Frankia alni ACN14a: one gene and its partner. The protein of the gene in region 1 interacts with the protein of each later gene in a pairwise test. Links are inferred from orthologs where the notes say so. Each region holds a gene or a part of one and is shown in the gene's direction. Other genes may lie near its edges.

Region 1 (14,581 bases):
TTTCGCGATGCCCCGCCGGGCGATTGGGGGATTCGCGGAGTTTGACGGGTTGCGCTCAGGCGGGTCGGGCGCCGGGGACGCCGTCCTCGACGACCCAGGTGGCGTCGGTGGTGACCGGCGAGTCCCGCCGGGAGAGGTCGGCGACGACCCGCATGTCCGCGCGCCATTCCGTCGGCGTCACCCGGATCCGGGTGTACCCCCGGCGATCACCGCGGAAGTAGCGGACGTGCGGGTTGAGGCGGGCGTTGTTCTCCCGGACGAAGTCGTCGTTGATGAGGAAGAAGGCCGAGCTGATCGAGGTGCAGACGAACTCGGTCGCGACCGCGGGGGTCTCCGGTCGGTCGAAGTCGACGCGCAGGTCGTTCACCCAGGCGCAGTGGAGGTCCCCGGAGAGCACCACCGGATTGCGCGCCCGGCTGTCGCGCACCCCGGACAGCAGCCGTCGGCGGTAGGGGCGGTAACCGTCGTTCTGGTCGAGGTTGGTCAGCATGCTCCCGGACCCGACGGGAAGCTGGCCGTCGAGCTGGGCCATCATCGTCTGCTGCGCGATCACGTTCCAGCGGGTCCGGGAGGCGTCGAGCCCCGCGCGCAGCCAGCGTTCCTGGGCGGCCCCGGCCATCGTGCCGCCGATGTTGCCGGCGCCGAGCGCGGCCGGGCCGACGGCCTCCGGCGAGTTGCCCGGCACCGGGGTCCGGTACTGGCGGGTGTCCATGACGTTGAGCGTCAGCAGGCCGCCGAAGGCGAGGCGGCGGTAGATGCGCAGGTCGGGGGAGCCCGGGTTGAGTTCGACCCGGATCGGCATGTGCTCGTAGTACGCCTGGTAGGCGGCGGCCCGCTGGCGGGCGAAGACGGCCGGGTCCTGATGGCGGTCGCCGGAGTCGCCGGCCTCGTCGACGAGCCCCGCGTAGTTGTTCTCGACCTCGTGGTCGTCCCAGGTGACGACCCAGGGCGCGGCGTGGTGGGCCGCCTGCAGGGCCGGGTCCGCCTTGTACTGGCCGTAGCGGTTGCGATAGTCCGCCAGCGTCTGGAGCTGGTCGAGTCCGGGCTGCTGGGGGGTGGTGTGCACGCGGTCCGGGAACCGGCTGTCCGGGTCGTACTCGTAGATGTAGTCGCCGACGTGCACGACGAGGTCCGGCGCGTCCGCGGCGATGGCGTCGAAGGCCGGCCAGTAACCGTTCTGGAAGTCCTGGCAGGAGGCCAGCGCCAGGGTCAGCGCGCCCCCGGCCGCGGCCGCGTCGGCCTGCGGGGCGGCGGCGGTCCTGGTGCGGCCGACGGGGCTGAGCACGGTGCCGGCCCGGAAACGGTAGAAGTACTCGCGTCCCGGCTCCAGACCGCGGACGTCGACGTGCACCGAGTGGGCGAACGCCGCCTGCGCGGTCTGCGTGCCGGCGCGTACCACCGAACGGAAGTTCTCGTCGGCGGCGATCTGCCAGTCGACCGGGACGTCGCGTGAGGGCATCCCGCCGCCCTCGCTCGGGCGCGGCGCCAGCCGGGTCCACAGGATGACGCCGTCGGGCAGCGGGTCGCCGCTGGCCACCCCCAGGGCGAACACCCCGTCGGTCACCCCTGGGACGGGGGTCGGCGCGCGCAGCGTCGGCCCCGGGATCGGCGTCGGGCCGCCCGAGCCGCCGCACGCCGCCAGCCCCACCGCGGCCGCCGCCGCGCCCCCGAGCCCCAGCCCACCGAGCAGGACCGCCCGCCGGTGCGGGCGACCCTGGGGGGTGGACGCGGCGCCGGCGAACAGAGATCGAAGGGGACGAGAGGGGCCCGCCGTGGCATCACCGGTCACAACGTCATGAGAGTAGTGCGTCGGGACCAGCGGAGAAGGGCCGGATCCGCACCCGGCCCGCGGGTCAGGTGCGGGCGGGCTCGGGGCGGCCGGGCTGCTCGCCGCCGTGCGCCTCGCCGTAGGCCCGCGTCGCCACCAGCACCTTGCGCCGGTAGACGCAGACCAGCGTGCCGTCCTGGTTGTTGCCCCGGGTCTCCACGGTGACGACGCCCCGGTCGTCGCGGCTGCGGGAGGGGACCTTGTCGAGCACGGTGGACTCGCCGTAGATCGTGTCGCCGTGGAACACCGGCGCGACGTGCCGCAGCGACTCGACCTCCAGGTTCGCGATGGCCCTGCCGGAGACGTCCGGGACCGACATGCCCAGCAGCAGGGAGTACACGTAGTTGCCGACCACCACGTTCCGCTTGAACTGGGTGGTCCGCTCGGCGTAGTGGCTGTCCAGGTGCAGCGGATGGTGGTTCATCGTCAGCAGGCAGAACAGGTGGTCGTCGGACTCGGTGACCGTCTTGCCCGGCCAGTGCCGGTAGACGTCCCCGACCTCGAACTCCTCGAACCAGCGGCCGAACCGCATGACAGACCCCCTCCGGACGCAGCGCGCGCCACACGCACCCTTGAATGCAGAGGGTAGCCAACTGCAACGCTGCGTCGCCGCCTCGGGTGTCCGCCTCAGCCGAGGCCGACCTCGCGGCGGTTCGGGTCGCGCAGGTCGGTGCCCGCGGCCAGCCAGCGCTGGTGCAGCGCCTCGGGGCCGTGTACCCGCTTGAAGGCCGCCTCGTTCGTGGTCATCGGCAGGACGGGCAGGAACCGCACGGGCGCGGCGGCGGCGAACGCGGGGTCGTCCAGAGCGTCGGCGATCGGCAGGTCGGGGATCAGGCCACCGGGCTCGCCGACGAGCACCGCGGTGAACGGCGCGCCGTCCCACAGCGGCTCGCCGAGGTCCAGGCCGGCGCCGGGGGCGACGGGCCGGCCCTCGACGGCGGGGACGGCCGCCAGCACGGCGAGCCGGCGCAGCACGCTGTCGCGGTGGCCGCGCAGCGACAGCACGAGCTCGGCCCGCGGTCCGGCGGGGTCGCGCACGGCGGAGTCGGACGCCGTCATCGGCTCCCGGGACATGCCGAGGGTGAGGTACCGGACGACGCCGCCGCGGTCGGGACCGAACCGCAGCACGTCCAGCTGCTCCGTACCGAGGAAGGTCACCGACGCGCGGCCGGTGTCCCGGCCGAACAGCGCCGTGACGTGCCCCTCGACCGATCGACTCAGGGCGCTGTCGCTCACGGGACCCGTGCCGCAGTTCGCATGCGTTCGATCGTAGGGTCGGCGGGAGCGCCCGTGCCGCCGGTCGGCCTGCGGGAACCTCCGCACCGGGCAGGGGCGTTCAACGTGGTGCGACCTTGGAGGAGCTGCGGCTATGGGACAGGTGCTGACGAAGGGCGGCAACGCGCCGCTGCCCACCACCGACGTCCGGGTGGAGATCGCCTCGTCGATCTCGCTGGACATCGCCGCGATTCTGGTCACGGCCGCCGGCAAGGTGCGCACCGACGGCGACTTCGTGTTCTTCAACCAGCCGACCGGCCCGGGGGTGCGGCTGCTGCCACCGGCGGCGCTGGAGTTCACCCTGGCAGCGGTGCCGCCGGACATCGACAAGGTGGTCGTCACGGGCAGCCTGGACGGCTCCGGCCCGGTGACCTTCGCGGGCGTGCGGGGGCTGGGTATCTCGGTGCGCGACTCCCGCGGCGGCGCCGAGCTGGTCCGGTTCGATCCCGCCGGGCTCGGTGCCGAGACCGCGCTGATCCTGGTCGAGCTCTACCGCCGGGCCGGCGCGTGGAAGGCCCGCGCGGTCGGGCAGGGCTACGCCTCCGGGCTCGCCGGCATCGCCACCGACTTCGGCATCGCCGTCGACGATCCCGGCACCTCCGGTCCCGCGCCGGCCGCCGCTGCGGCGCCGGCCGCGGCCCGGCCGCCGGCCGCCCCACCCCGCCCGCAGCCGGCCACGCCCGGCGGGCAGCAGTGGGGCCCGCCCGCACCGCCGCCCGGCGGCCAGCAGTGGGGCCCTGCGCCCGTCCCGCCCGCGCCGGCTCCGGCCGGTGGGGCGCCGCAGTGGGGCGCCCCACAGCCGCCGCCCGGTCAGCAGCCGCCGCCCGGTCAGCAGTGGGGTCCGCCGCCCGCGGCGCCGCAGTGGGGCGCCCCGCCGCCGCCCGGCCAGCAGTGGGGTCCGCCCGGCGCGCCGCCCGCGCCCACCGGTCAGCCGTGGGGTCCGCCCCCGCCGCCCGCCGGCCAGCAGTGGGGGCCGCCGCCACCGGCTCCCGGTCAGCCCGGCGGCCGGGTCAACCTGGACAAGGGCCGGGTGTCGCTGACCAAGGGCCAGAGCGTGTCGCTGGTGAAGACCGGCGCGCCCCCGCTCACCCGGGTGCGGATGGGCCTGGGCTGGGATCCGGCGCAGCGCGGCCGGTCGATCGACCTCGACGCGTCCTGCATCCTGTTCGACGAGCGCGGCAAGGACGTCGACAAGGTGTGGTTCATGTCCAAGAAGGGCGCGCGCGGCGCGGTGCGCCACTCGGGCGACAACCTCACCGGCCGTGGCGACGGCGACGACGAGACGATCCAGGTGGATCTTGCCGCCCTGCCCCCGAACGTCACCACGCTGATCTTCACGGTGAACAGCTTCCAGGGGCAGCCGTTCACCGACGTGCGCAATGCCTACTGCCGGCTCTACGACGACGTCACCGGCCAGGAGCTCGTCCGCTTCGACCTGTCCGAGTCCAAGCCGTCCACCGGACTGGTGATGTGCCGGGTACAGCGTGAGGCCGGCGGCCAGAGCTGGGCGATGACCGCGATCGGCGAGTTCCACGACGGCAAGACCGTCCGCGCGATGGTCAACCCGTCGAAGCAGTACCTCTGACGGCTGTCGGCACCGACCGGCGCCCGCGGTCCGGGTGTCGGCGGGTCAGGCGGCTGGCGGGTCAGGCATCGGCGGGCCGGGTGTCGTCGGCGGGCTGGGCGGTGGCGGAGGGCTGGGCGGTGGTGGCGGGCTGGGCGGTGGCGAGGCGGCGCAGGCGGATGACGGCGGTGGCGTCGAGCTGACCGTCGCCGCGCGCCTGGGAGGCGGCGAGATCGCCCTCGGCGAGCTCGGTCAGCGGCACCGGCACGCCCCGGCGGGCCGCCTCCGCCAGGCAGATCCGCAGATCCTTGCGCATCCAGTCGACGGCGAAGCCGAAGTCGAACTCGTCGCGGATCATGGTGGCGGCGCGGTTGGTCAGGTACCAGGAGCTCGCGGCGCCGCCCGACACGGCGGGAAGCACCTGGTCCAGGTCCAGACCGGCGGCGGCCGCGAAGTTGAGTGCCTCGGCCGCGCCCTCGATCGCCCCGGCCACCAGGATCTGGTTGACCATCTTCGTGAGCTGGCCGGTGCCGACCGGGCCGATGCGGGTGATCGTCGCGCCGTAGGCGGCCAGCACCGGCCGGACCCGTTCCACCGTGTCCACCTCGCCGCCGCACATGACGCTCAGGCGCCCCGCCTCGGCACCGGCCTGCCCGCCGGACACCGGCGCGTCGACGAAGCCGACTCCCACCTCCGCCGCCCGCGCGGCGATCTCGACGGCCAGCTCCGCCGACGTCGTCGTGTGGTCGACGATCGTCGCCCCCGGCGCCAGCGCGCCGAGCGCGCCGTCCGGCCCCAGCAGCACCGAGCGGACGTCGTCGTCGGCCCCGACGCAGACGCAGACCACATCGGATCCGGCGGCGGCCTGCGCCGGCGTCGCCGCGACCCGGCCCCGTTGCACGGCCGACCAGCGCGCCGCGGTCGTCTCCGTGCGGTTGTACACGACGGTGTCGAAACCGGCGCGGGCGAGATGGCCGGCCATGGGGAAGCCCATGGTGCCGAGGCCGACGAACCCAACCTGCATCAGCGTGCTCCTGTCCCGGCTGGCCGGTCGTCCCGGCTGGCCGGATGTCCCGGATGGTCGGTCAGGAGCAGACTACGCATGTCGGACCGCGCGGCCGGCGCGGTCGGCGCCCGCGTTCGCGTCCGGCCCTGGCGGGTCAGCGGGCCGTTTCGTACTCCCGCAGCAGGGCCCGGCTGATGATCCTTTTCTGGATCTCGGAGGTGCCCTCGCCGATGAGCATGAACGGCGCCTCACGGTAGAGGCGCTCGATCTCGTACTCCTTCGAGTAGCCGTAGCCGCCGTGGATGCGGAACGCCTCCGTCGTCACCTCGTGGCAGTACTCGCTGGCGAGGTACTTGGCCATTCCGGCCTCGACGTCGTTGCGCTGCCCCGAGTCCTTCTTGCGGGCGGCGCTGACCATCATCAGGTGACCGGCCTCGACCTTGGTCGCCATCTCGGCGAGCTTGAAGGCGATGGCCTGGTGTTCGGCGATCGGCCGGCCGAAGGCCCGCCGGGTCTGCGCGTAGGCGATGGCGAGCTCGAAGGCGCGGATCATGATGCCGCAGGCCCGGGCGGCGACGTTGACCCGGCCCACCTCGACACCGTCCATCATCTGGTAAAAGCCCTGGCCGCGGCCGTCGTCGCCGCCGAGGATCGACGCGGCCGGCACCCGGTGGTCGGTGAGGATCATCTCGGTCGTCTCGATGCCCTTGTAGCCGAGCTTGTCGATGCTGCCGGGAATGGTGATCCCGCCGTGGGTGCCGAAGCCCGGTTCCTTCTCCAGCAGGAAGGTCGTCATGTTCCGGTAGACCGATTCGGCGCCCTCGTCGGTCTTCACCAGGGTGGCGACGATTCCGGCTCGCGCGCCGTTGGTCAGCCACATCTTCTGCCCGTTGAGCACGTAGACGTCGCCATCGCCATCGCCCTCGCCCTCGCCGTTCCGGCCGCCACCGGCCTTCCGGTCGGCCCGGCTGGTGATCGCCGCGACGTCCGAACCGCAGCCGGGTTCGCTCATCGAGAACGCGCCGCGCAGTTCGCCGGTGGCCATCCGCGGCAGCAGCCGGCTGCGCTGCTCGGCGCTGCCATGCCGGCCGATCAGGTAGGCGACGATGAAATGGGTGTTGACGACCCCGGCGACGCTCATCCAGCCCCGGGCGATCTCCTCCACGACCAGCGCGTAGGTGAGCAGCGACTCGCCCAGCCCGCCGTACTGCTCGGGAATGGTGATCCCGAACAGCCCCATCTCCTTCATCGACTCGACGATGGATTCCGGGTATTCATCGGCGTGTTCGAGCTGCGTGGCGAACGGAAGGATCTCCTTGTCGACGAACGTGCGCACCGCCGCGAGGATGTCGCGCTGCACGTCGGTCAGGTCGTCGGTCTGCGCGATCCTGCTCATCGGTCGTCCCCCTCCTGCGGCCGGCGCGGCCGGCTAGCGCCCGACGCCGACCGGCGGCTCGAACTTCCGCGTGCGGGCGAGCCCCGCAGCGCGGCCCTTGCCGGCGACGACCTCGGCCATCTTGCGGCTGGCCTCGTCGATCATCTCGTCGCCGAGCATCACCGCGCCGGTCAGTCCGCCCTCGGCGGAGGTGTGCCAGGCATAGGCGTCGAGGATCAGCTCGGCGTGGTCGTAGTCGTCCTGGCGCGGCGCGTAGATCTCGTTGGCCGCCTCGATCTGGCCGGGATGCAGCACCCATTTCCCGTCGAAGCCGAGCGCGGCCGAGCGGGCGGCGGTCGCCCGGAATCCCGCGGTGTCGCGGATCTGGAGGAAGGGGCCGTCGATCGCCTGCACCCCGCGGGCGCGGGCCGTCTCGAGAATCTTGAACAGCACATAATGGAAGGGGTCGCCCGGATAGTTCGGGCTGAGCGCGCCGACGGTGAGCGACGGCATGTTGATCGAGGCCATGAAGTCGGCCGGGCCGAAGATGACGGTCTCGATCCGGGGGCTGGCAAAGGCGATCTCGCGCACGTTCGACAGGCCGAGCGCCGTCTCGATCTGCGCCTCGATCCCGATCCGGCCGACCTCGAACCCCAGCACCTTCTCGATCTGGGTGAGCAGCAGGTCCAGCCAGGCCACCTGGGCGGCCGACTGCACCTTCGGCAGCATGACGCAGTCCAGGTTCGCCCCGGCGCCCTCGACGACCTCGATGACGTCGCGGTACGTCCAGCGGGTCGTCAGATCGTTGACCCGGACGACCCGGGTCCGGCCCGCCCAGTCGCCCTCGTTGAGCGCGGCGACCACGTTCGCCCGGGCGGCCTCCTTCGCGCCGGGCGCGACCGAGTCCTCCAGATCGCAGAACACCTGGTCGGCGGGCAGGCCCTGAGCCTTGCCGAGCATCTTCGTCGAGGATCCGGGGACGGCCAGACACGATCGGCGGGAACGCTGCGGCATGATCTCTATGCTATCGACTCGTTACCCATCGTGCTCGCTCTCGGTTCCGGATCCCCGGATCGATCCGTTCGGTGAGCAACTCCCGGCCGACCTGTGCCGACCTGTGGCCGCCTGCGTCTCCTTCGATCATCGACGACCAACGGCGACGTCCGCGACGCGGCCGGTGCCCGCGGCCGCGCCCGGACGGCCGCACCGGCCCCGAGAATGCCCAGGCGGGCGGGTATGCCGGGGTCGGGGTTGCGGGACGTGCCCGCGCGGGTAGCCTCCGGCCGTGAACAGGACTGCGGCGCCGGCCCGCGGCGGTATGTCCGCCCATGCCGGGAACGGTCAGTGACCACGATGCCCACGCGCCCCACCCAGTCCCGGGTGTACTGCCGCCGCCTGGCCGGCCTGCTGGTCCTCGACCCCAACGGCGACCAGGTCGGCCGGGTCCACGACATCATCGTCACGCTGCGCCTCGGCCACGAGCCGCCGCGCGTGCTGGGCCTCGCCGTCGAGGTCCAGCGCCGCCCGATCTTCGTGCCGATCGGGCGGGTCACCGGCGTCGAGTCCGGCGCGGTCGTGCTCTCCTCGGCCCGGCTGAGCTGGCGGCGCTTCCAACAACGGCCGAACGAGACCCGGGTCCTCGGCGAGCTGCTCGACCGCCGCGCCACGCTGCTGTCGTCGGGCACCGAGGTCACCGTCGTCGACGCCGCGATCGAGCCGATCCGCGGCGGGGACTGGGTGCTCGACCAGGTGGCGGTCCGCACCGGGCGGGGGCGGCGCGGCGAGGTGCGCACCGTGGCCTGGGACGAGGTGACCGGCCTGTCGCTGGCCGAGGGGGGCCAGGGCGCGGCGAACCTGCTGGCCGCGTTCGAGAAGCTGCGCCCCGCCGACCTCGCGACGCTGCTGCACGACCTGTCCGACAAGCGGCGTGCCGAGGTCGCCGCGGCCCTCGACGACGAACGGCTCGCCGACGTCCTGGAGGAACTGCCCGAGGACGAGCAGGTGGAGCTCCTCGGCGGGCTCGCCGAGGAACGCGCCGCGGACGTGCTGGAGGCGATGGGCCCCGACGACGCGGCGGACCTGCTCGGTGAGCTGCCCGCCGAGGACGCCGAGCGGCTGCTGCGGCTGATGGAGCCGGACGAGGCCGCCGACGTGCGCCGCCTGCTGCGCTACGCCGACGACACCGCCGGCGGGATCATGACCAGTGAGCCGGTCGTGCTCGCCCCGAACGCGACGGTGGCCGAGGCGCTCGCCCGCATCCGCGAGCCGGAGCTGTCCCCGGCACTGGCCGCGCAGGTCTACGTGGTCCGCCCGCCGTATGAGACCCCCACCGGCCGCTACCTGGGCCTCGCGCACTTCCAGCGGCTGCTGCGGGAGCCGCCGTCCACCCTGGTCGGCGGCGTGATCGACGTGGACATGGCGTCGCTGCGGCCGGAGACGCCGCTCGCCGAGGTCACCCGGCTGCTGGCGTCGTACAACCTGGTCGCCGCGCCGGTGCTCGACCGCGGCGGACGGCTCGTCGGCGTGGTCACCGTCGACGACGTCCTCGACCACCTGCTGCCGGCCGACTGGCGCGAGCGCCAGCTCGAGTCCGACGTCGACACCCACACGACGCCGGGTCTGTTCGCCCCGCCCCCGGGCGGTGGGGAACCCGGCTCCCTGGGTGGGGTGGGCGCCAGCCCGCCGGCGGTTTCGTGAGAGGGCGGCAGCGCGGCGCGCGCCTGGACCAGCCGCGGCCGTCGCGGCGCGCGTCGCTGCGGCCCGCCTACGAGCCGGACGCGTTCGGCCGGATCGCCGAACGCGTGGCCCGGTTCATCGGGACGGCGCGCTACCTCGTCGCCCAGAGCATCGTCATCGTGGTGTGGGTCGCGTACAACGTCTTCGTCCCCGGCTCCGCGCGGTTCGACGAGTTCCCGTTCATCTTCCTGACGCTGGTGCTGTCGCTGCAGGCCGCGTATGCAGCGCCGCTCATCCTGCTGGCGCAGAACCGCCAGGACGACCGGGACCGGGCGAACCTCGCCCAGGACCGGGAGCAGTCGGTCCGCACCCGCGACGACACCGAGTACCTGGCCCGGGAGCTGGCCGCCGTGCGCATCACCATCGGCGAGCTGGCCACCCGCGACTTCCTGCGCTCGGAGCTGCGCGCCCTGCTCGCCGAGCTGGACGCGGCCGACCGCGACCGCGACCGGGACCGCCGCGACCGGCGCCGGCGCCGCGAGGGCGACCGCCGCGACCGCCCCGACCGGGCTGTTACGACCGGGCGTCTCCCCGCCCGAGAAGCGCGCCCCGCGCCGCCGAGCGGGCCCCTGTGGGGGAGCGCGCGCCTGCCGAAACACGCGGCCCTGCCGCTGAGCGGGCCGCGGCCGGAGAGCGGGGGCGCGACTCGGACCAGGACGGCGCCCGGCCCGCTGGAGGGCCGCCTGGCGGGCCGGAAGAGCGCTGACCGCCGCTGCCGCCGGGGCGCGGGCCGCCAGCCGGGCAGCACGATCGCCCGCGCCACCTGCTGGCCAGGTGGGTGGTCAGGAGGTGCTGGACGTCGGCGGCGTCGGGTCGGGTGTGGCAGGCCGGCCGGTCGGCTGGTCGGGCGGCCGCGGCAGGGGCTCTAGGGCTGGCCGGCCGCGCCGCGGCAGAGGGTGAGCACCGCCATCGCGATCTCGACGCCGCGGGGACCCAGCTCGTCCGCCCAGACGGCGATGATCTCGTTCTCGCGGGCGTGCTCGATCCGTGGGCCGCCCTCGGCCGAGCGCAGCGCCTGAATCTGCCGGGACAGGTCGCGGCGGGTGGCGAGCAGCTCGCGGAGCTGCGCGTCGATGTCGTCGATCTGCTGGCGCCCCGCGGGGATGTTGCTGATCGTCAGCGGCTCGCCCGCGAGCGGCGCGCGCCCCGCGCCGGTAAGGGTGGCGCCCGGCGCCGTGGGCGCGGGGATCGCGGCGTCGGGACGGTCGACGAGGTTGTCCACGAATGGGCCTTTCGATCGGAGGCCCGGCGCAGCCCAGGCCGAGACGACCCGGGGCGGACCGGGCCTGGGTCTGACGCTCGTACCGCGTGAGGTCAGCGGTGGAGCGGGGACCGTGCCCGGTCCCCATAAAACGGAGGCAGCAGCGCGCCGGGGCGCGAGGTTCGGCTGCTCTCCATACAGCAAGCATGCCAGCCCGGCGCGAATCCGTCCAGGAACCGACGCCGCGCCGAAACCGCCCTCCTCGTCCCGGATGGTCTGCCCGATCGCTGGCCCGCCGCCGGCGGGCGATCGGTGCCTGACCGACGGGGTTGGTGCGGGGTGCGATGATCGGTCGATGGCACAGATGGAGCTCGGCGGCATGCCCCGCAGGCTGTTCGCCTGCACGCCGTCGCGACTGGCCGCGTTCGAGGACTGCCCCCGTCGTTACCGGATGATCTATCTGGACCGGCCGCGCCCGCCGAAGGGCCCGCCGTGGGCGCACACCTCCTTCGGCGTCAGCGTGCACAACGCGCTGCGCCGGTGGTGGGAGGAGCCGCATCAGCGGCGCACCCCGCTGCGCGCCGCCGAGCTGCTGCGCCTGGGCTGGATCGACGAGGGGTTCCGCGATCCCGAGCAGTCGCAGCACTGGCGGGAACGGGCCGTCGGGATGGTCCGTGGCTATGTCGAGGGCCTGGACCCGGCGGCCGAGCCGCGCGGGGTCGAGCGCTCGGTCGCCGCCCGCACCGAGGCGCTGGCCTTCTCCGGCCGGATCGACCGCCTCGACGACCGGGACGGGGAGCTCGTCGTCGTCGACTACAAGACCGGCCGGCGACCCGTCACCGACGACGACGCCCGGACCTCGCGGGCCCTGGCGCTCTACGCACTGGCCGCGGGCCGGATGCTGCGCCAGCCCTGCCGGCGGGTCGAGCTGCACCACGTGCCCAGCGGCCGGGTCGCCGTCGCCGAGCACACCGAGGACAGCATCGCCCGCCACGTCCGCCGGGCCGAGTCGGTCGCCGCCGATGCCGTCGAGGCGACCGAGGCGCTGCGCGGCGGCGGCGAACCCGACCGGGCCTTCCCGCCGCGCCCCGGCTCGCTGTGCTCGTGGTGCGACTTCCGGCGGCTGTGCGCGGAGGGCCAGGCCGCCGGTCCCGAGCGCCAGCCCTGGGCCGCTCTCGGCGAGGACTGAGCCCGCCCCCTGGACGACGCCGTGGCCCTGCGAGCTGCCGGCAGGGCCCGCCGGATGCCACCGCGGGACCCGCCGGATGTCACCATGGGACTGTGTCCGAGCAGACCACCGCCCCCGCCCAGCCGCGGGTCTCCGCGAAGGCGATGACCTTCACCGAGTCCGTCATCCGGGACATGACCCGGCTTGCGCTCGCGCACGGCGCGGTGAACCTGGCCCAGGGGTTCCCCGACTTCGCCTGCCCGCCCGAGCTCAAGGAGGCGGCCAAGGCCGCCATCGACGCGGACGTGAACCAGTACGCGATCACCTGGGGGGCGGCGGAGTTCCGCGCCGCGGTCGCCGCGAAGGTGGGGCGGACCTACCCGGGCTGGTCGGTCGATCCGGACACCGAGATCTGCGTGACCTGCGGTTCGACCGAGGCGATGATCGCCACCATGCTGGCGCTGGTCGACCCCGGCGACGAAGTGATTATGTTCGAGCCGTTCTACGAGAACTACGGGCCCGACACGATCCTGTCCGGCGCCCGCCCGCGGCTGGTCCGCCTGCATGCCCCCGACTGGTCGATCGACCCGGCCGAGCTGCGCGCGGCCTTCAGCGACCGGACCCGCGCCATCGTCCTGAACACCCCGCACAACCCCACGGGCAAGGTGCTGCGCCGCGACGAGCTGGAGCTGGTCGCCGAGCTCTGCCAGCGCCACGACGCGCTGGTGTTCACCGACGAGATCTACGAGCACATCCACTATCTCGGACCCGGCGGTCACATCCCGCCGGCGACGGTCCCCGGCCTCGAGGATCGGACCGTCACCATCAACGCCCTGTCGAAGACCTACGCGGTCACGGGCTGGCGGGTCGGGTGGACGATCGCGCCACCCGCCTACACCTCGGCGATCCGCAAGGTCCACGACTTCCTGACTGTCGGCGCGGCCGCACCGTTGCAGGCCGGCGGTGTGGCGGCGATGGGCCTGCCGCCCGCCTACTACGACGGGCTCGCCGAGCAGTACCGTGCCCGCCGCGACCTGCTGTGCGCCGCGCTGACCGATACCGGGTTCACGTTCCGCCAGCCGGACGGCGCCTACTACGTGATGTGCGACACCCGCGCGATCGACCCGGGCGGCGACGATGTGGCGCTGGCCCGGCGGCTGGTCACCGAGATCGGGGTGGCGACCGTGCCCGGCTCGTCGTTCTTCGCCGATCCCGCCGACGGCCGCCACATCATCCGGTTCGGCTTCCCCAAGAAGCTCTCCACACTGCAGGCCGCGGCGGACCGCCTGGCCCGGCTGGGCCGCCCGGCCGCCGACGGCTGATCCGTCGCTGTGTGCGGGAGACGCGGTGCGGTGCGATGTGCACGGTCCGCAGGCTCAGACCGTGCAGAACGCACCGCAACCGGCCTTGTCCGGCGTGGGTCAGGCTGTCGGGGCGGGATCGGCGGGGGCGAGCGGGGGCGGCGGGGTGGGTAGCCGGTAGCCGAGGCGGGCGGCGCGGGCGTGGCCGGCGCGCAGCTCGCGGTCCAGCTCGGCGAGTTCGGCGCGCACGCCGCCGCGCGTCGACCGGCCGAGCAGGGCCGGGCGGGCGCTCATCGCCGCGGGCTCGGGCGGGGCGTAGCGGCCGCGCAGGTACTCCCCGATCCACCGGCCCCGCGCGCCGGCCAGCTCCGGGGCTCCGTCGACGTGGAAGACCCAGGCGGCGGCCAGGTCGAACACGCCGCCGAAGCGGGGCGAGTGCGGCCCGCCCGGCCCCAGCCTGGCCGTGTCGACGCCCAGCACGACCGCGTCGAAGACGCCGAGCAGGTCGCCTCCCGCCTCGGCTCCGTAGCCGCCTCCCGCGCCGCCTCCCGCGCCGCTTCCCGCGCCGGCTTCCTTGGCGCTCGGGGACGGGGGCGACGCCGGGAGCCGGGGATCGGCCCGCACGCCATGGACCTCGAAGGGTGGTGCCGCCGGGCCGGCCGTCAGCAGGCGCAGGGTGTCGGGCGACACCGCGACGACCTGGTCCGCGCAGCCGTAGGCGGCGAGGCGGTCGTGGGCGGCCGGCGGCACGGGGCCGGCGGAGAAGGCGGCGACCGCGAGCCCCCCGTCGACAAGGGAGATCGTCGCGGCGGCGGTGGCCGCGTCCACGCCGAGGACGGCGACCCGGGGAAGACCTGTCACGCTCGGGCACTCTAGTGGCGCCGCGCCGGGGCCTTCGCACTACGGTGAAGACATGAGTGTCGTCAAGATCAATGCGCTGACCGTGCCCGCCGAGATGCGGGCCGCCCTGGAATCGCGGTTCGCCGGCCGGGCCGGGATGGTCGAGCAGGCCGACGGGTTCGAGTGGTTCGAACTGCTGCGCCCGATCGAGGGAACCGACACCTACCTCGTCTACACCCGCTGGCGTAGCGAGGAGGACTTCCAGAAGTGGCAGTCCTCCCAGGCGT
Region 2 (15,731 bases), 1.8 Mb from region 1 along the record:
CGGCCGTGACCGCGGTCATCCCGGCGTCACCGACGGTTTCGGCCTGCTCGGCGCGCCTGCGGCCGGGCCCTTCGCCGGTCGGCGCAGGCCGACGGTCCCGATGGTGACCCTCGTCGCGTCCCCGGCCACCACGCCCCCTCACCTCCGGTGACAGCCCGGCGATTGTTGCTGCGACGCAGGCGCCGGACGCACGCGTCATCGGCCGATGCCGCCCACGCCGTGGCGTTCTCCCTGGTCACCGGCGCAGCCCGGAGCAACCCGGCACGCTGCGCAACCGCCGCCGCCGGGGGGCGGCGCCGACCCGCCGGCCCGACCGGGACGAGGCGGACGACCGTGCGGACGCGCACCGGCTCGCCGTCGTTGCGTGACCGCCCGAACCGGCACAGAGGGGTATGCAACGGCTCGTTGCGTGCCGCGGCCCTATCCCGAAGCACGGATCGTCGATGTACCGTGAAGGAGACGACGGCCCGAGCGGCTGTCCGCGCCCGGCTGAATGGTCGGGTGTGCGAGGTCGGTGCGAGCGCCATAGCGGGAATCACCCGCCGTTGGGTCTGGTCGCGGAGCCGGCCGTACCCCGGCCGCCGGACGATGCAACGGGCTGGTGTGGACCTCCTCACCCGTCCAATTGATCTCATGGTGGCCCTGACCTGATCGGCGGATCCCTCTGTCTCAGCACGGAAACTCCCAGTCCCCTGCTGCCCATCGCCAGCCCCGCCCGGCCCGTGGCCGCGGCGTTGCAGGCGGTGCTGGACGCGGCGGCGCCCGTACCGCGGGCCGCGGTCCTCGGCCCGGCGGCTCCCGCTTCGGCGGCCCGGCGCGCCCGGCCGCTCCCCTCATCACGACCCGTGAACCCCGACCCCCGGCCGAGTCGTTCGAGGCAGCCGGCCTGCCCAAGCGCCTGATCAAGGCGCTCGCCGACCGCAACATCGCCGCGCCGTTCCCGGTGCAGGCCTCGACCCTGCCCGACGTACTCGCCGGGGAGAACGTCCTCGGCAGGGCGAAGACCGGATCGGGCAAGACGCTTGCCTTCGGGCTGCCCATCCTGGCCCGGCTCGCCAGCGGCGGTCCGGCGGCGCCGCGCCGTCCCCGCGCCCTGGTCCTCGTCCCGACCCGGGAGCTGGCCCAGCAGGTCAGCGACGCGCTCGAGCCGCTGACCCGGGCACTCAACCTGCGCCTGGCGCCGGTGTACGGCGGGACGTCGATCAGCCGACAGATCTCGGCGCTGCGCCGCGGCGTGCACCTCGTCGTGGCCACCCCGGGCCGGTTGACCGACCTCGTCGAGCGCAGCGCCTGCGAGCTCGGCGAGATCGAGATGACGGTGCTGGACGAGGCCGACTTCATGTGCGACCTCGGTTTCCTGCCGGCCGTGCGGGCCCTGCTCGACGCCACCCCGTCCACCGGGCAGCGGCTGCTGTTCAGCGCGACGCTCGACCGCGAGGTCGAGGTCCTCGTACGCGACTACCTGCCCGACCCGGTCCTCGTCGCGATCGACTCGGAGACCTCCCAGGTCACCACGCTGGTCCGGCACGCCCTGGAGGCGCCCGACCGCGCCGCCCAGGTCGCGCTGGTCACCGCGCTGGCCGGCGGCTCGGGCCGCACCCTGGTCTTCGTCCGCACCCAGCGGGACGCCGACCGGGTGGCCGAGTCGCTCAGCCGCGCGGGCGTGCCGGCCGAGCCGCTGCACGGCGGGATGCCGCAGGGCGCCAGGACCCGGGCGCTGGCCGGTTTCACCGACGGCTTCTACCGGGTGCTCGTCGCCACCGACGTCGCCGCCCGCGGCATCCACGTCGACGGCATCCGGCTGGTCATCCACCTCGGCCCGCCGGAGGATGCCAAGACCTACCAGCACCGCGGCGGGCGGACCGCGCGCGCCGGCGCCGACGGCGCCGACGTGCTGGTCACCCTGCCCGCCGAGCGGGGCAAGGTCCGCGGGCTGCTGCGCGCGGTCGGCATCGAGGCCCGTCCCGAGCCGACCACGCCGGACGACCCGATCGTCCTGGAGCTCGCCGGCCCGCCAGCCCCCCGGGTCAGCAAGGACGAGATCCCGCAGGCCCGCGTGGCCGGCGCGACCGGTGGGCGCGGGCCGCGCGTCGGCGCCCCCCGGACCGGCAGCGGCCGTGACGGTGAGCACCGGCACGCCCGCCGCGACGGCGGCCACCGCTTCGCCCGGTCCGGGACCGCGCACGGCCGGCCGCAGCGTCGCCCCGGCGCCCCGGCGGCGGCCCCGGCCCCCGCCGCCCCGGCCTCGACGGCCTGACCCACCGACGGCCTGACCCACCGACGGTCCGACCCACCGACGGTCCGACTGGCCGACGGTCTGATGGCCCGGCGGCCTGAACCACCGTCGGCCTGACCGACCGACGGCCTGCATCACCACACGTCACCCGCTCCCGACGTCGGCGCCGCCCCCCTGATCCGTCAGGGGAGCGGCGCCGACCGGTATCCGGCGCCGGCCGGAGGGTGTCCCGACGCAGCCGCTCCTCCGCCCCTTCCGCTCCTCCGCCCCTTCCGCTCCTCAGCCCCTTACCTGTCTTCGGTGACCGGCGGGGAGGAGTCCACTGAGGCACGGCACCGGACCGTCACCGTGGGGCCGCCGCGTCCAGAGCGGCCGACTCCCTGCGACAGGTCCGTCACCAGCGGCGGGAGACCGACACGTGCGGAGACAGTCCGGATCTGTGGTGTGAGCAGGGCCACCCGAGGTCTTTGTGTGCCCCGTCCGCTCGATACCGTTTTAGGGACAGGTGTCGACATCGATGGAAGGAGCGTGCACATGGAGCAGGACCAGTCGACCCATCTGACCTCGGGTCTGTCCGGGCCGGGTCCGCGGGACATCGTCCCCGGCGCCGCCGACGCGGTGGAGGTCGTGGAGATCACGACAGAGAAGATCGCGTTTGGTTCCGTCGCGAACCCGAAGCGGCTGCGGCTCGGAGTCGCCCGCGCACTGTGACCCCCTACGGGTCTGCATTTCTCCAGGTCGGCCGCCGTCGGGCGGCCGACCTTGCGTTTCCTCTCATCGATCCCGGCTTCCGGTCGGGGTCGGGATGGTCCTACCGTCGAGGGATGAGCAGCCCCGAGACGACCCCGCGTGCCGCCGGATCGACCGCAGCCACCGGCTCCACCGGTCCGGAGCCGGCCGCCGTCGCGGGGCACGCCCGCGTCACGTCACCGGCCGGCGGCGACGGTTTCCGGTCGTCCTGGGCCCAGCTCGACGGGCCGGTGCACGTCGTCGACTTCGGCGGCCCGTCGGACGGCCCGCTGCTGCTGTGCGTGCACGGCCTTGGCGGTTCCTATCTGAACTGGCTGCCCCTCGCCCCGCTGCTCACCACCACCCACCGGGTGATGGCCGTCGACCTGGCCGGTCACGGCCGCACCCCGGCCGCCGGCAGGCGCACCGACGTCGTGGCCAACCAGGGCCTGCTCGACCGGTTCCTCGCCGAGGTCCTCGACACCCCGCCCGTCCTCGTCGGCAACTCGATGGGCGGCATGATCAGCGTGATGCAGGCCGCCCGGCGCCCCGACTCGGTCGCCGGCCTGATCCTCGTCGACCCGGCGCTGCCCCGCCCGCGCGGCGTGCGTCCCGATCCGGAGATCGCCCGCATCTTCGCCGGCCTGTTCGTCCCCCGCCTCGGCGCCGCGGTCCTCGCCCGCCGGCGGACCCGTTTCACCCCCCGTGAACTCGTCGACCAGAGCCTGCTGCGGCTCACCGCCGACCCGAGCGCCATCCCCGAGGCGGCGCTGGCGTCGATGGAACGCGCCCAGCGGGAACGCGGCGGGCTGCCCGACGCCGACCAGGCGTTCGTGGGCGCGGCCCGCTCGGTGGTCTGGTCGCTGCTGCGCCCGGCGCCGCTGGCGCACATGGTCCGCACCGTCCCCCAGCCGACGCTGTTGCTGCACGGCTCCGCCGACCGGCTGATCCCGGTGGCGGTGGCCCGCAACGTCGCCGCGCAGCGGCCCGACTGGCGGGTGGAGATCCTCGACGGCCTCGGCCACGTGCCGATGCTCGAGGCCGCGGAGCTGACCGCCGAGCTCATGACGGACTGGCTGGGTCACGAGGGCCGCGCGGCGGCCGAACGCGCCCGCCGTCCCGCCAGCCCGGCGGCCCCGGCCCTGGCTCCGCTGCCGGCGGTGGGGAGCTGACCGGGACGGCCGACCCCGGCGTGGCGCTCGACCCCGGCGAGGCGATCGACCCCGGCGAGGCGATCGACCCCGGCGAGGCGATCGACCCCGGCGAGGCGATCGACCCCGGCGAGGCGTTGCGGGCCGCGCTGCGCGCCGCCGCCGGCCACGCCGACGCCTGGCTCGCCGGCCTCGCCGGGCGCCCGGTGCGCCCGGCGCACAGCGCCGCCGAGGTCCTGGCCCGGCTCGACGGCCGGCTGCCGGCGGGCCCCAGCGACCCGGTGGCCGTCGTCGACGCGCTCGTCGAGGCGGTGGGGGGCGGGCTGACCGCCACCGGCTCACCCCGGTTCTTCGGCTACGTCGTCGGCGGCACCCTGCCGGCCGCGCTCGCTGCGGACCTGCTCGCCGTCGTCTGGGACCAGAACGCGGCGCTGGCGTCGCTGTCGCCCGCGGCCAGCGCCGCCGAGACCGTCGCCGGCCGATGGGTCGCCGAGCTGCTGGGCCTGCCCGCGGGCGTGTCCGTCGGCTTCACCACCGGCACCCAGATGGCCCACGTGACCGCGCTCGCCGCCGCCCGCCAGCGGGTGCTCGCCGACGCCGGCTGGGACGTCGCCGCCGACGGTCTGACCGGGGCGCCGCCGGTGCGCGTGCTCGCCGGCGCGGACCGGCACGCCACCGTCGACGCCGCGCTGCGCCTGCTCGGCTTCGGCACCCGCGCGATCGTCGAGGTGGCATCCGACCGGCTCGGCCGGATGCGCCCCGATGCCCTGCGCGCCGCCCTCGCCACCCCCGACGACCGCGGGGACCTCGCGGGTCCCGCGCAGGCGCGCTCTCCCGGCCGGCGGCCGACGATCGTCATCGCCCAGGCGGGGGAGATCAACACCGGCGCGTTCGACCCGCTCGCCGAGATCTGCGCGCTCGCCCACGCCCACGGCGCCTGGGTGCACGTCGACGGCGCGTTCGGCCTGTGGGCGGCGGTGTCGGCGTCGCCGGCGCGCCGGGCCCTCGTCGCGGGCGCCGAGCTCGCCGACTCCTGGGCGACCGACGGCCACAAGTGGCTCAACGTCCCCTACGACTGCGGGATCGCCCTCGTCGCCGACCGGGCAGCCCACCGACGGGCGATGTCGGCGTCGGCGGACTACTTCGTCCTCGACGCCGCGGGGCAGCTCGACCCGGTGGACTGGACCCCGGAGTTCAGCCGGCGGGCCCGCGCCCTCGCCGTCTACGCGGCGCTGCGCTCCCTGGGCCGCGCGGGCCTGCGCGACCTCGTCGACCGGTGCTGCGACCTCGCCGACCACGCCGCCACCCGGCTCGCCGCCCTACCGGGCGTGACGGTGCTCAACGCGACCGGTGACCCCGCCCACCCGGGCCCCCTCGTCGCCCTCAACCAGGTCCTCCTCCGGATGGACGACACCGACGCCGCGGGCAGCCGGGGGGCGGCCGCCCGCGGCGACCAGCTGACCCGCCAGGTCACCGCGGCGGTGACGGCGGGCGGCGAGGCCTACGTGACCGGCACGGTGTGGCGGGGCCGCGCGGCGATGCGCCTGTCGGTGGTCAACTGGGCGACGACCCGGCGGGAGATCGACCGGGCGATCGCGGCGATCACCGCCGCGATCGCGGCCGCGCGGCCCCGCGGTGCCGATCCGCACCCCAGCGGTGTCCCTTCGTGATGGTCACGCCGACACGGTGATGGAGGCGCCGGCGGGCTCGGGCGGGCCGCTAGGCTGCCGGGTAAAGCCCCGTCCATCCGGCCGATCCCCGTGGCGAGCGCACCCGGCGCGTCGGCGTGCCGTCCGCCCGTGACGGGGTGATCGGCCCCGCTTCGACCGGCGTGCCCAGCGCGCGGGAGGGTCCGACGTGTCAAACTCCTTCGTCCATCTGCACGTCCACACCGAGTACTCGATGTTGGACGGGGCGGCTCGGCTGAAGGACATGTTCAGCGAGGTCTCACGCCAGCAGATGCCGGCGGTCGCGATCACCGACCACGGCTACATGTACGGGGCGTACGACTTCCACAAGCAGGCCACCGCCGCGGGCGTGAAGCCGATCATCGGCTGCGAGGCGTACGTCGCCCCCGAGTCGCGCCTGCTCAAGCAGCGGGTGCGCTGGGGCGAGCCGCACCAGAAGAGCGACGACGTCTCCGGTGGCGGCTCCTACACCCACATGACGATGTGGGCGCGCAACGCCGACGGGCTGAAGAACCTGTTCCGGCTGAACTCGCGGGCGTCGATCGAGGGCCACTACATCAAGTGGCCGCGGATGGACCAGGAGATCATCGCCGAGCACGCCGACGGGCTGATGGCGACGACCGGCTGCCCGTCCGGCATCGTGCAGACGCGGCTGCGCCTGGGCCAGTACGACGCCGCCCTGCAGGCCGCCGCCACCTACCAGGAGATCTTCGGCAAGGAGAACTTCTTCTGCGAGATCATGGACCACGGGCTCGACATCGAGCGCCGGGTCCGCGACGGCCTGGTCGACATCGCCCGCGCGCTGGACATGCGCTTCGTCGTCACCAACGACTCGCACTACACCTACGAGCACGAGCGCGACGCCCACGCCGCGCTGCTGTGCGTGCAGACGGCCTCGACGGTGGCCAACCCGTCGTTCCAGTTCGAGGGCTCGGGCTACTTCCTCAAAAGCGCCGAGGAGATGTACGGGATCGACTCCTCGGACATCTGGCAGGAGGGTTGCGAGACCACGCTGCTGATCGCCGAGCGGGTCGACCCGACCGGCATGTTCGCCAAGCACAACCTGATGCCCCGCTTCCCGGTGCCCGACGGCGAGACCGAGGAGAGCTGGTTTCGCGCCGAGACCTGGGCGGGCATGGACCGGCGCTTCCCCCAGGGGTTCGACGACGAGCACCGCGAGCGGGTCGAGTACGAGATCAGGGTCATCCTGCAGATGGGGTTCCCGTCGTACTTCCTCGTCGTCGCGGACTTCATCATGTGGGCGAAGGCCCAGGGCATCCCGGTCGGGCCGGGCCGCGGCAGCGCCGCCGGGTCGATGGTCGCCTTCGCGCTCGGCATCACCGACCTCGACCCGATCCCCCACTCGCTGCTGTTCGAGCGCTTCCTCAACCCCGAGCGCGTGTCCATGCCCGACATCGACATCGACTTCGACGAACGTCGTCGCGGCGACGTGATCCGTTACGTGACCGAGCGCTGGGGCGACGACCGCATCGCCCAGATCGTCACCTTCGGCACGATCAAGGCCAAGGCCGCGATCAAGGACTCGTCGCGGGTGCTCGGCTACCCGTACGCCGTCGGCGACCGGATCACCAAGGCGATGCCGCCGGCCGTGATGGGCAAGGACATCCCGCTGGGCGGGATCTTCGACCCGAAGCACCCCCGTTTCAGCGAGGCCGGGGAGATCCGCGGCCTGTACGAGTCCGACGCGGACGTCAAGAAGGTCATCGAGACGGCGAAGGGCCTGGAAGGGCTGATCCGCCAGGCCGGGGTGCACGCGGCCGGCGTCATCATGTCCGCCGAGCCGATCATCGACCACATCCCGGTGTGGCGCCGCGACGCCGACGGCGCGATCATCACCCAGTTCGACTACCCGACGTGCGAGACGCTCGGCCTGCTCAAGATGGACTTCCTGGGCCTGCGCAACCTCACCGTCATGGACGACGCGGTGCGCAACGTCGAGGCCAACCGGGGCATCACGATCGACCTGCTGGGGCTCACCCTCGACGATCCCGCCGCCTACGAGCTGCTCGGCCGCGGCGACACCCTGGGAGTGTTCCAGCTCGACGGCGGGCCGATGCGCTCGCTGCTGCGGATGATGCGCCCGGACAACTTCGAGGACATCTCCGCCGTGCTCGCCCTGTACCGACCGGGGCCGATGGGCGCGAACTCGCACATCAACTACGCGCTGCGCAAGAACGGCCAGCAGGAGATCACCCCGATCCACCCGGAGCTGTCCGAGGCGCTCGCCGACATCCTCGACACGACCTACGGCCTGATCGTCTATCAGGAGCAGGTCATGGCGATCGCGCAGAAGGTCGCCGGCTACTCCCTCGGCGGCGCGGACCTGCTGCGCCGGGCGATGGGCAAGAAGAAGAAGGAGATCCTCGACAAGGAGTTCGTCCCCTTCTCCGAGGGGATGAAGAACAGCGGGTACTCCGAGGCGGCGATCAAAACGCTGTGGGACATCCTCGTCCCGTTCTCCGACTACGCGTTCAACAAGGCGCACACCGCCGGCTACGGGCTGGTCTCCTACTGGACGGCCTACCTCAAGGCGAACTATCCGGCCGAGTACATGGCCGCGCTGCTGACGTCCGTGCGTGACGACAAGGACAAGAGCGCGATCTACCTCAACGAGTGCCGCCGGATGGGCATCCGGGTGCTCCCACCGGACGTCAACAGCTCCAACGCCGACTACACCGCGCACGGCGCGGCCGAGATCCGGGTGGGCCTGGCCGCGATCCGCAACGTCGGGACGAACGTCGTCGAGTCGATCGTCCGCACGCGGAAGTCGAAGAGCCGCTTCGTCTCCTTCCCGGACTTCCTCGACAAGGTCGACGCGGTGGTCTGCAACAAGCGCACCATCGAGTCGCTGATCAAGGCTGGCGCGTTCGACGCGCTTGGGCACACCCGCCGAGGCCTGGTCGAACGGCACGAGCAGGCCGTCGACGCGGTGATGGGGGTGAAGAAGAAGAACGCCGAGGGCCAGTTCGACCTGTTCGCCCTCGATGCCGACGACGACCCGGGCGCAGCGCCCGTCTTCGGCGTCCAGGAGTTCTCCGACCAGGAGTGGGACAAGGCGGTCAAGCTGTCCCACGAGCGGGAGATGCTCGGGCTCTACGTCTCCGACCATCCCCTGCGCGAGGTCGAGCACATCCTGACCGCGAGGGCGGACTGCAGCATCGCCGCCCTGACCGGCGGGGAGTACGCGGACGGGTCCACCGTGACCATCGCCGGGATCATCTCCAGCCTGCAGCGCAAGGTGACCAAGCAGGGCAAGCTGTGGGCGCTGACCACCGTCGAGGACCTCGCGGGCGGGCTGGAGGTGATGTTCTTCCCGCAGACCTACGAGGTGTGCTCCACCCAGCTCGCCGAGGACGCCGTCGTCATCGTCCGGGGGCGCCTGGACAAGCGGGAGGACACCCCGCGCCTGATCGCCTCCGAGCTGACCGTGCCGGACCTCAGCGAGGCGGCGCTCAGCCCCCCGGTAGTGATCACCATGTCCGCCGCCCGGGTGAACCCGCCGACGGTGGAACGGCTGCGCGAGGTCCTCGGCACCCACCCCGGGACGACCGAGGTCCACCTGCGGCTGCAGACCCCCGGCCAGACCACCGTGCTGCGCCTCGACGACGCCTACAAGGTCCAGCGCACCCCCGCGCTGATGGGTGATCTCAAGGCCCTGCTCGGCGCCGCCGCGGTCGCCTGAACCCGCCGCTTCCCGGGCCCCATCCCACCCACGGCCACCTGCGGTTTTCCCTACGTCAACCGGCCGAAATATTCCCCCGACGGGGATACCGCCATGCGACACCGGACACCGTTCGCACACGGCGTTTCTGGGGGACGATGGGAGCCAGGTAACCAGGTGCGACCGCGCCCCGCGGGGCTGGGCCGACCATGGGCCTTCCGCCGATCGACCGGGCCGCCGGCGTGGGCGAGGGTCCTGGTCGGGCGGGTGCCGACCGGGCAGTCTCCGGCGACGTCCCAGCCGAAGGGACCGCGCACACGACCCGGAGGATGCGCCTTGACGATCAGTCGAGAACTGGAGGAGCACGAGCCCGCCGCCCCCACCACCCACGCTCCGGACCCACGGTGGTCGCCGGAGCTGGCACGGGCGACCCGCACCCTGCTCGAGACCTTCATCGGGACCGCGCCACCGGTGCGGGTCGTCCTGTGGGACGGCTCCGCGCTCGGCCCGGACACCCCCACGCAGGTCGTGGTGCGCTCGCCGCAGGCGATGCACCGCGCCCTGTTCCGCCCCGGCGAGCTGGGTTTCGCCCGCGCCTTCGTCGCCGGCGATCTCGACGTCGAGGGCGACATCTTCGCCGCCCTGGAACTGCGCAACCACCTGTCCGCCCTCCCCCGCCGCCCCACCCCCGCCACGGCATCCGCCCTGCTGACCCTGCTGCGCGAGCTCGGCGCCCGACCGCCCGCCCCACCGCCGGAGGAGGCCCGGCTGCACGGGCGCCGCCACAGCCGCCACCGCGACGCCGCGGCGATCTCCCACCACTACGACGTGTCCAACGCGTTCTACCGGGTGTTCCTCGGCCCGACGATGACCTACTCGTGCGGGGTGTGGGAGTCACCGGCCGGCGGGCTCGACGCCGCCCAGACGGCCAAGCACGAACTGGTCTGCCGCAAGCTCGGCCTGCGCCCCGGCGAGCGGCTGCTCGACGTCGGCTGCGGGTGGGGCAGCATGCTCATCCACGCCGCCCGTCACCACGGCGTCCGCGGCGTCGGGGTCACCATCTCGGTGGAGCAGGCCGCGGAGGCCCGCCGGCGGATCGCCGAGGCCGGGCTCACCGACGCCGTCGAGATCCGTCTGCAGGACTACCGGGAGATCCCCGACGGCCCGTTCGACGCGATCAGTTCGGTCGGCATGGTCGAGCATGTCGGGCGGGCGATGCTGCCGACGTACTTCGCCAGCCTCTACGGGCTGCTGCGCCCCGGCGGCCGGCTGCTCAACCACGGCATCTCCTCCCCCGGCGACCCGGCCGGGGCGTACCGGTACCAGCCTCACCTCGGGCCCATCCCGCTGCCGAAGGGCCGCGACTTCCTGCGCCGCTACGTCTTCCCGGACGGGGAGCTGCACGAGATCGGTCTGATGACGTCGCTGACGCAGGCCGCCGGCTTCGAGGTCCGGCACGTCGAGAACCTGCGCGAGCACTACGGCCTGACTCTGCGGGCCTGGGTGCGGGCGCTGGAGGAGAACTGGGACGCCGCCGTCGCCCAGGTCGGCGCCGGGCGGGCGCGGGTGTGGCGGCTGTACATGGCCGGCTCCGCGCTCAGCTTCGAGGCCGGCCAGACCCAGATCCACCAGACCCTCGCCGTGCGCCCCGACGCCGGCCGCTCCGGCCAGCCCCTGCGCCCCCGCTACGACTCCCCCGCCCCCCTGCCCACCCAGCCCACCACCGGCTGACCGCCGACGACCCCGGACGCCGGCCCGGCATCCGCCCGGCCGGGCTGGCGTGCTGGGGCGGCCTCCGCGCAAGCTCACCCCATTCATGGAGACGTTCGCGTCGCCCGCCTCGGCAAGGAAGTCCGATGCGTTCGCGGTGCTGGACCAGCCCATCGGGTCATGGTCGCAGCCCGGCCAGGGGCGGTCAGAACGCGAGCACCTGACGTAGTCCTCGGTCCAGGTCTCGCAGGAGGCCCCCCGGTATGGCGCCTACAGCGTGCCCGAGTTCGTCCTTGTCGAGAGTGACGATGGCCGTCACGTTGGCGACGGAGTCGCGCGGAAGGCCCTGTCCGCGAGGGCGTTGAGGACCGCGACGACCGTCGTGCCGGGCGGGAAGGCGTCGGCGGCGAGGGCGAACAGGGCGTAGAGCAGCTTCGCCTCGTAGACCGGTTCCAGGGCGAGGCCGTGGCGGTCGTGGAAGTCGGCGATGAAACGGGCCAGCTCCGGCGTCGACTTCGCGTAGCCGCCGAAGTGGAAGTCGTAGGCCATGGTCCAGTTGCCGGAGTTCACGCCGAACGCCGCGCGCTGGAGGGCGTCGACCTCGTCGGCGAGGAACCGTGCGCCCCGCAGCACCGGGACGCCGAGGGCGCGCTGGCCGGGCGCGAGGCCCGCGGCGATGCCGGCGAGGGTGCCGCCGGTGCCGCAGGAACAGCAGATCACGTCAAACGGGCGGTCGATCTCGGCGGGCAGCTCCGCACAGCCGCGCACCCCGAGCGCATTGCTGCCGCCCTCGGGCAGCAGGCAGAACGCGCCAAACTCGGCGCGCAGCCGATCGACGACCCCGGGCGACGACTTCGTCCGGTACGAGGTCCGGTCGAGGTAGGTCAACCGCATGCCGGCGTCGACGGCGAAACGCAACGTCGGGTTGAGCGGCAGGTGCTCCTCGCCGCGGATCACTCCGACCGTCCGGAAGCCGAACAGCCGGCCGGCCGCCGCCACCGCCCGGACGTGGTTCGAGTACGCGCCGCCGAAGGTCAGCAGCGTGTCGTGCCCGAGCCGGCGTGCCTCGTCGAGGTTGCCTCGCAGCTTGCGCCACTTGTTGCCGGGAATGTCCGGGTGGATCAGATCATCCCGCTTCAGCAGCAGCCGGACGCCTCTCCCGCCCAGCCGCGCGTCCGCGATCTCCTCGAGCGGCGACGGCAACACCGGCAGCCGCAAGCCCCCCACATCGGCAAGATAGCCGTGCTCGCGGCGCCGCGAGGGATCAGTGCAGGGTGGGGAAGGTGCGGTCGGCCTTCTCGCCGGTCTCCAGCAGGTTCATCGCGGGGCCGACGATGAGCGGGTCGGGGGTACCGACGACGCCGGCATCCTTACCCGTGTAAGGAAGCGTGTGCAGGACGTGACGCATGGTCTCCAGCCGGGCCCGCTTCTTGTCGTTGCTCTTCACCACCGTCCACGGCGCCTCGACCGTGTCGGTGTAGAAGAACATCGCCTCCTTGGCGTCGGTGTAGTCGTCCCAGCGGTCCAGCGCGGCGAGGTCGATCGGGCTGAGCTTCCACTGCCGGACCGGATCGATCTGGCGGACGATGAACCGGGTCTGCTGCTCGCGGCGCGACACCGAGAACCACAGCTTGATCACTCTGATCCCGCTGCGGGTCCACATCCGCTCCAGTTCCGGGGCCTGACGCAGGAACTCGCGGTACTGGTCCGGTGAGCAGAAGCCCATGACCCGCTCGACGCCGGCCCGGTTGTACCAGGACCGGTCGAACATGACGATCTCGCCGGCGGCGGGCAGGTGCTCGATGTAGCGCTGGAAATACCAGGACTGCTGCTCGCGCGGCGAGGGCTTCTCCAGCGCGACGACCCGGGCACCGCGCGGGTTGAGGTGCTCGGTGAACCGCTTGATCGTCCCGCCCTTGCCGGCGGCGTCGCGGCCCTCGAAGACGAGCACGATGCGCTGCCCGGTCTCCTTGACCCAGTACTGCATCTTCAGCAGCTCGATCTGCAGCAGCCGCTTGTCGCGCTCGTAGTCGGCGCGGGCCAGGCGGGTGTCGTAGGGGTAGTTCTCCCGCCAGGTGTCGACGGGGGTGCCGTCGGGCCGCAGCAGCGTCGCCTCGTCGTCGTCCTCGTCGAGGACCCGCAGGCCGGCCAGGCTCTCCGCCTGGACACCGACCCGCTCGGCGAGGCCGGCCGCGCCGAGCCACCCGCCGATGCCGTCGGCGATGCCGCGCACCAGCGGCTCCGCCCGGCCGTCGGCCCCCTTGGGGATCACCCGTTCGACATGGGTCACGCTGATTCCCTCCCGTACGGACAACGAGGCTGCACCGGGTGGCTGTTCCCACCCGGCGGCACCGTCGACCAGGGCGGATCCGCAGGGCCGGGGGCAGCCGGCCGGCCAACGGTACGGAGGCCGGCCGGCCCCTGGTCGACGGGCGTTCGAACACCAGGTGACAGGACGGTCCACATCCGACACAACCGACACATCGGACGCCCATCGCGCCATCGTGAAACGAGCGGAGGCGGGGAGTGCGCCTTTCGCGGGCGGTTGGAGAGGCGAACGGGCCGAGGGCCGGCGGCCGGCGGACGGCGGCCGGCGGACGGGCCGACGGGCGACGGGCGACGGGCGACGGGCCGACAGGCCGACGGTCAGCGGGGCAGGCGGAAGGACAGGTCGGCGGCGGGGACCACGGTGTCGAGCTGGGCGCGCTGCAGCCGGCCGGAGTAGTCCCAGCTCAGCGACTGCCAGCGGGTGACCTGGTCGAGCATCCAGACACCGGACTGGCGACTGCCGTTGCCGGACCGGCCGTTGCCGCCGAAGGGCAGGTGCGCCTCGGCGCCGGTCGTCGACCCGTTGACGCTGACCATCCCGGCCCGCACCCCGCGGCGGAACCGCAACGCGCTCGCCGCGTCCGCGGTGTAGATCGACGACGACAGGCCGTAGCCGGGCAGGTTCGCCAGCTCGATCGCCTCGTCGAGGTCACGATAGGTGGTGACGCCGACGATCGGGCCGAAGGTCTCCTCGCGAAACAACTCGTCGTCGGGGCGCACCCCGTCGACGATCAGCGGATGGTAGTAGAGCCCGCGGTCCGGGTCGCCGACGAAGCCGCGGCGCGGCCCGTTGCGCGGCAGGCCGCCGGGTCCGGGCGGCTGCGCGGAACCGGCGGTTGCGCCGGTGATGCGGCCGAGCGCGGTGGAGCCCGACAGGCGGTGGTGGTCGCGCAGGAGGGTGAGGTGTCGCTCGAAACCGGCGGCGAAGCGGGCGTCGAGCAGCGGCCCGTAGAGCACGTCGCCGGTGGGGTCGCCGATGACCGCGGCGGACACGGCGGCGTCGAGGCGGCGGACGAACGCGGCGTGCACCGACTCGTGCACGATCGCCGTGCCGAGCGAGGTGCAGCGCTGCCCGGCGGTGCCGAACCCGCCGAACACGGCGGCGGAGACGGCGGCGTCGAGGTCGGCGTCGGGCGCGACCACCATGGGGTTCTTGCCACCGAGCTCCAGGCACGGTGACTGCAGGTGCCGCCCGCACAGGGCGCCGATGACCCGTCCGACCTCGGTGGACCCGGTGAAGCCCACCTTGTCCACGGCCCCCGCGGCCAGCGCCCGTTCGAGCCCCAGCGACGTCGCCCGGCCGTCGGCGGGGACGAGGTTCACCGCACCCGCGGGCACCCCGGCGGCGGTGAGCAGGTCCAGCATCGCCTGCGCGCAGGCGGCGGCGTACTCGGCCGGCTTCCAGACCACCGTGTTCCCGGCGAGCAGGGCCGGCACGAGGTACCAGGACGGGACCGCCACCGGGAAGTTGCCGGCGGTGATCACCATCATCACCCCGAGGGGTTCCCGGAACGTGAACAGCTCGCGGTCCGGCATCTCCGACGGCACGGTCTGCCCGTAGAGCCGCCGGCCCTCCCCGCGGAAGAACTCGCAGGTGTCGATGATCTCCTGGACCTCGCCGCGGGCCTCCGCGGCGGGTTTGCCGACCTCGCGGGTCACCAGCCGGGCGAGGGCGTCGGCGTTGTCCGCGACGAGCCGACCGAAGCTGCCGATCACCGACCCCCGCACGGGGGCCGGCACCGCGGCCCACTCGCGCGCGGCGGACCGGGCGGCGACGGCCGCGGCGAGGATGGTCTCGGGGCCGCCGAGCTCGACCTCCGCGACGACCTCGTCGAGGCGGGCCGGGTCGGTGGAGGCGACGACGCGGACCGCCGCCGGCTCGACCTCGGCGCCGCCGGCCGGTCCCCCGACGGTCGCGCACAGGTCGTGGGCGCGTCCGGCGATACGCGCGCCGACGCGCCGCGGGCGGACCATGGTCATGCCAGGTTCCCCTCTTCCAGGTCGGCGAGGACTCGGGCGAGTGCGGTGACGCCGGTGCTGAGCTGGTCGGCGCTGACGGTCAACGCCGGCCGGAACCGCAGGGTGCGGACGCCCGCGGGCAGCGCGAGAACATGTTCGCGCACCCGCAGCCGGCGCAGCACCTCGTCGCGGGTGGTCCGATCGGGCAGGTCCACCGCGCAGAGCAGGCCCCGCCCGCGCGCGTTGGC

Evidence for each region.
Region 2: the proteins of FRAAL_RS26455 (region 1) and dnaE interact in binary tests that used the Escherichia coli proteins (3 or more experiments, as listed by UniProt). The link is inferred for Frankia alni ACN14a from one-to-one orthologs.

What each region holds. Positions count from the first base shown.
Region 1 is NC_008278.1:6,579,416-6,593,996, reverse strand. What follows is about bases 11,421-14,370. They hold FRAAL_RS26455 (pyridoxal phosphate-dependent aminotransferase), read left to right. Parts: upstream 11,421-12,266; coding sequence 12,267-13,475; downstream 13,476-14,370. Other genes in these bases: FRAAL_RS26445 (antibiotic biosynthesis monooxygenase family protein), read left to right, coding at 14,368-14,370; FRAAL_RS26450 (hypothetical protein), read right to left, coding at 13,575-14,315; FRAAL_RS26460 (RecB family exonuclease), read left to right, coding at 11,421-12,174. Also shown: FRAAL_RS26510 (alkaline phosphatase D family protein), read right to left, coding at 56-1,789; FRAAL_RS26500 (suppressor of fused domain protein), read right to left, coding at 2,456-3,064; FRAAL_RS26495 (TerD family protein), read left to right, coding at 3,198-4,688; FRAAL_RS26490 (NAD(P)-dependent oxidoreductase), read right to left, coding at 4,750-5,691; FRAAL_RS26485 (acyl-CoA dehydrogenase family protein), read right to left, coding at 5,828-7,069; FRAAL_RS26480 (HpcH/HpaI aldolase/citrate lyase family protein), read right to left, coding at 7,103-8,062; FRAAL_RS26475 (magnesium transporter MgtE N-terminal domain-containing protein), read left to right, coding at 8,402-9,745; FRAAL_RS35335 (DUF1003 domain-containing protein), read left to right, coding at 9,742-10,653; FRAAL_RS26465 (chorismate mutase), read right to left, coding at 10,650-11,006; more of FRAAL_RS26460, read left to right, coding at 11,341-11,420; more of FRAAL_RS26445, read left to right, coding at 14,371-14,581. UniProt on the Escherichia coli protein: Shows aminotransferase activity with methionine and histidine as substrates, and to a lesser extent also with phenylalanine.
Region 2 is NC_008278.1:4,783,429-4,799,159, forward strand. Bases 5,608-9,707 are described here. They hold dnaE (DNA polymerase III subunit alpha), read left to right. Parts: upstream 5,608-5,973; coding sequence 5,974-9,507; downstream 9,508-9,707. Other genes in these bases: FRAAL_RS19275 (pyridoxal phosphate-dependent decarboxylase family protein), read left to right, coding at 5,608-5,786. Outside these bases: FRAAL_RS19265 (DEAD/DEAH box helicase), read left to right, coding at 944-2,257; FRAAL_RS33785 (hypothetical protein), read left to right, coding at 2,771-2,947; FRAAL_RS19270 (alpha/beta fold hydrolase), read left to right, coding at 3,061-4,137; more of FRAAL_RS19275, read left to right, coding at 4,158-5,607; FRAAL_RS19285 (SAM-dependent methyltransferase), read left to right, coding at 9,823-11,217; FRAAL_RS19290 (1-aminocyclopropane-1-carboxylate deaminase/D-cysteine desulfhydrase), read right to left, coding at 11,512-12,423; ppk2 (polyphosphate kinase 2), read right to left, coding at 12,461-13,486; FRAAL_RS19300 (aldehyde dehydrogenase family protein), read right to left, coding at 13,843-15,504; lat (L-lysine 6-transaminase), read right to left, coding at 15,501-15,731. UniProt on the Escherichia coli protein: DNA polymerase III is a complex, multichain enzyme responsible for most of the replicative synthesis in bacteria. This DNA polymerase also exhibits 3' to 5' exonuclease activity. The alpha chain is the DNA polymerase catalytic subunit.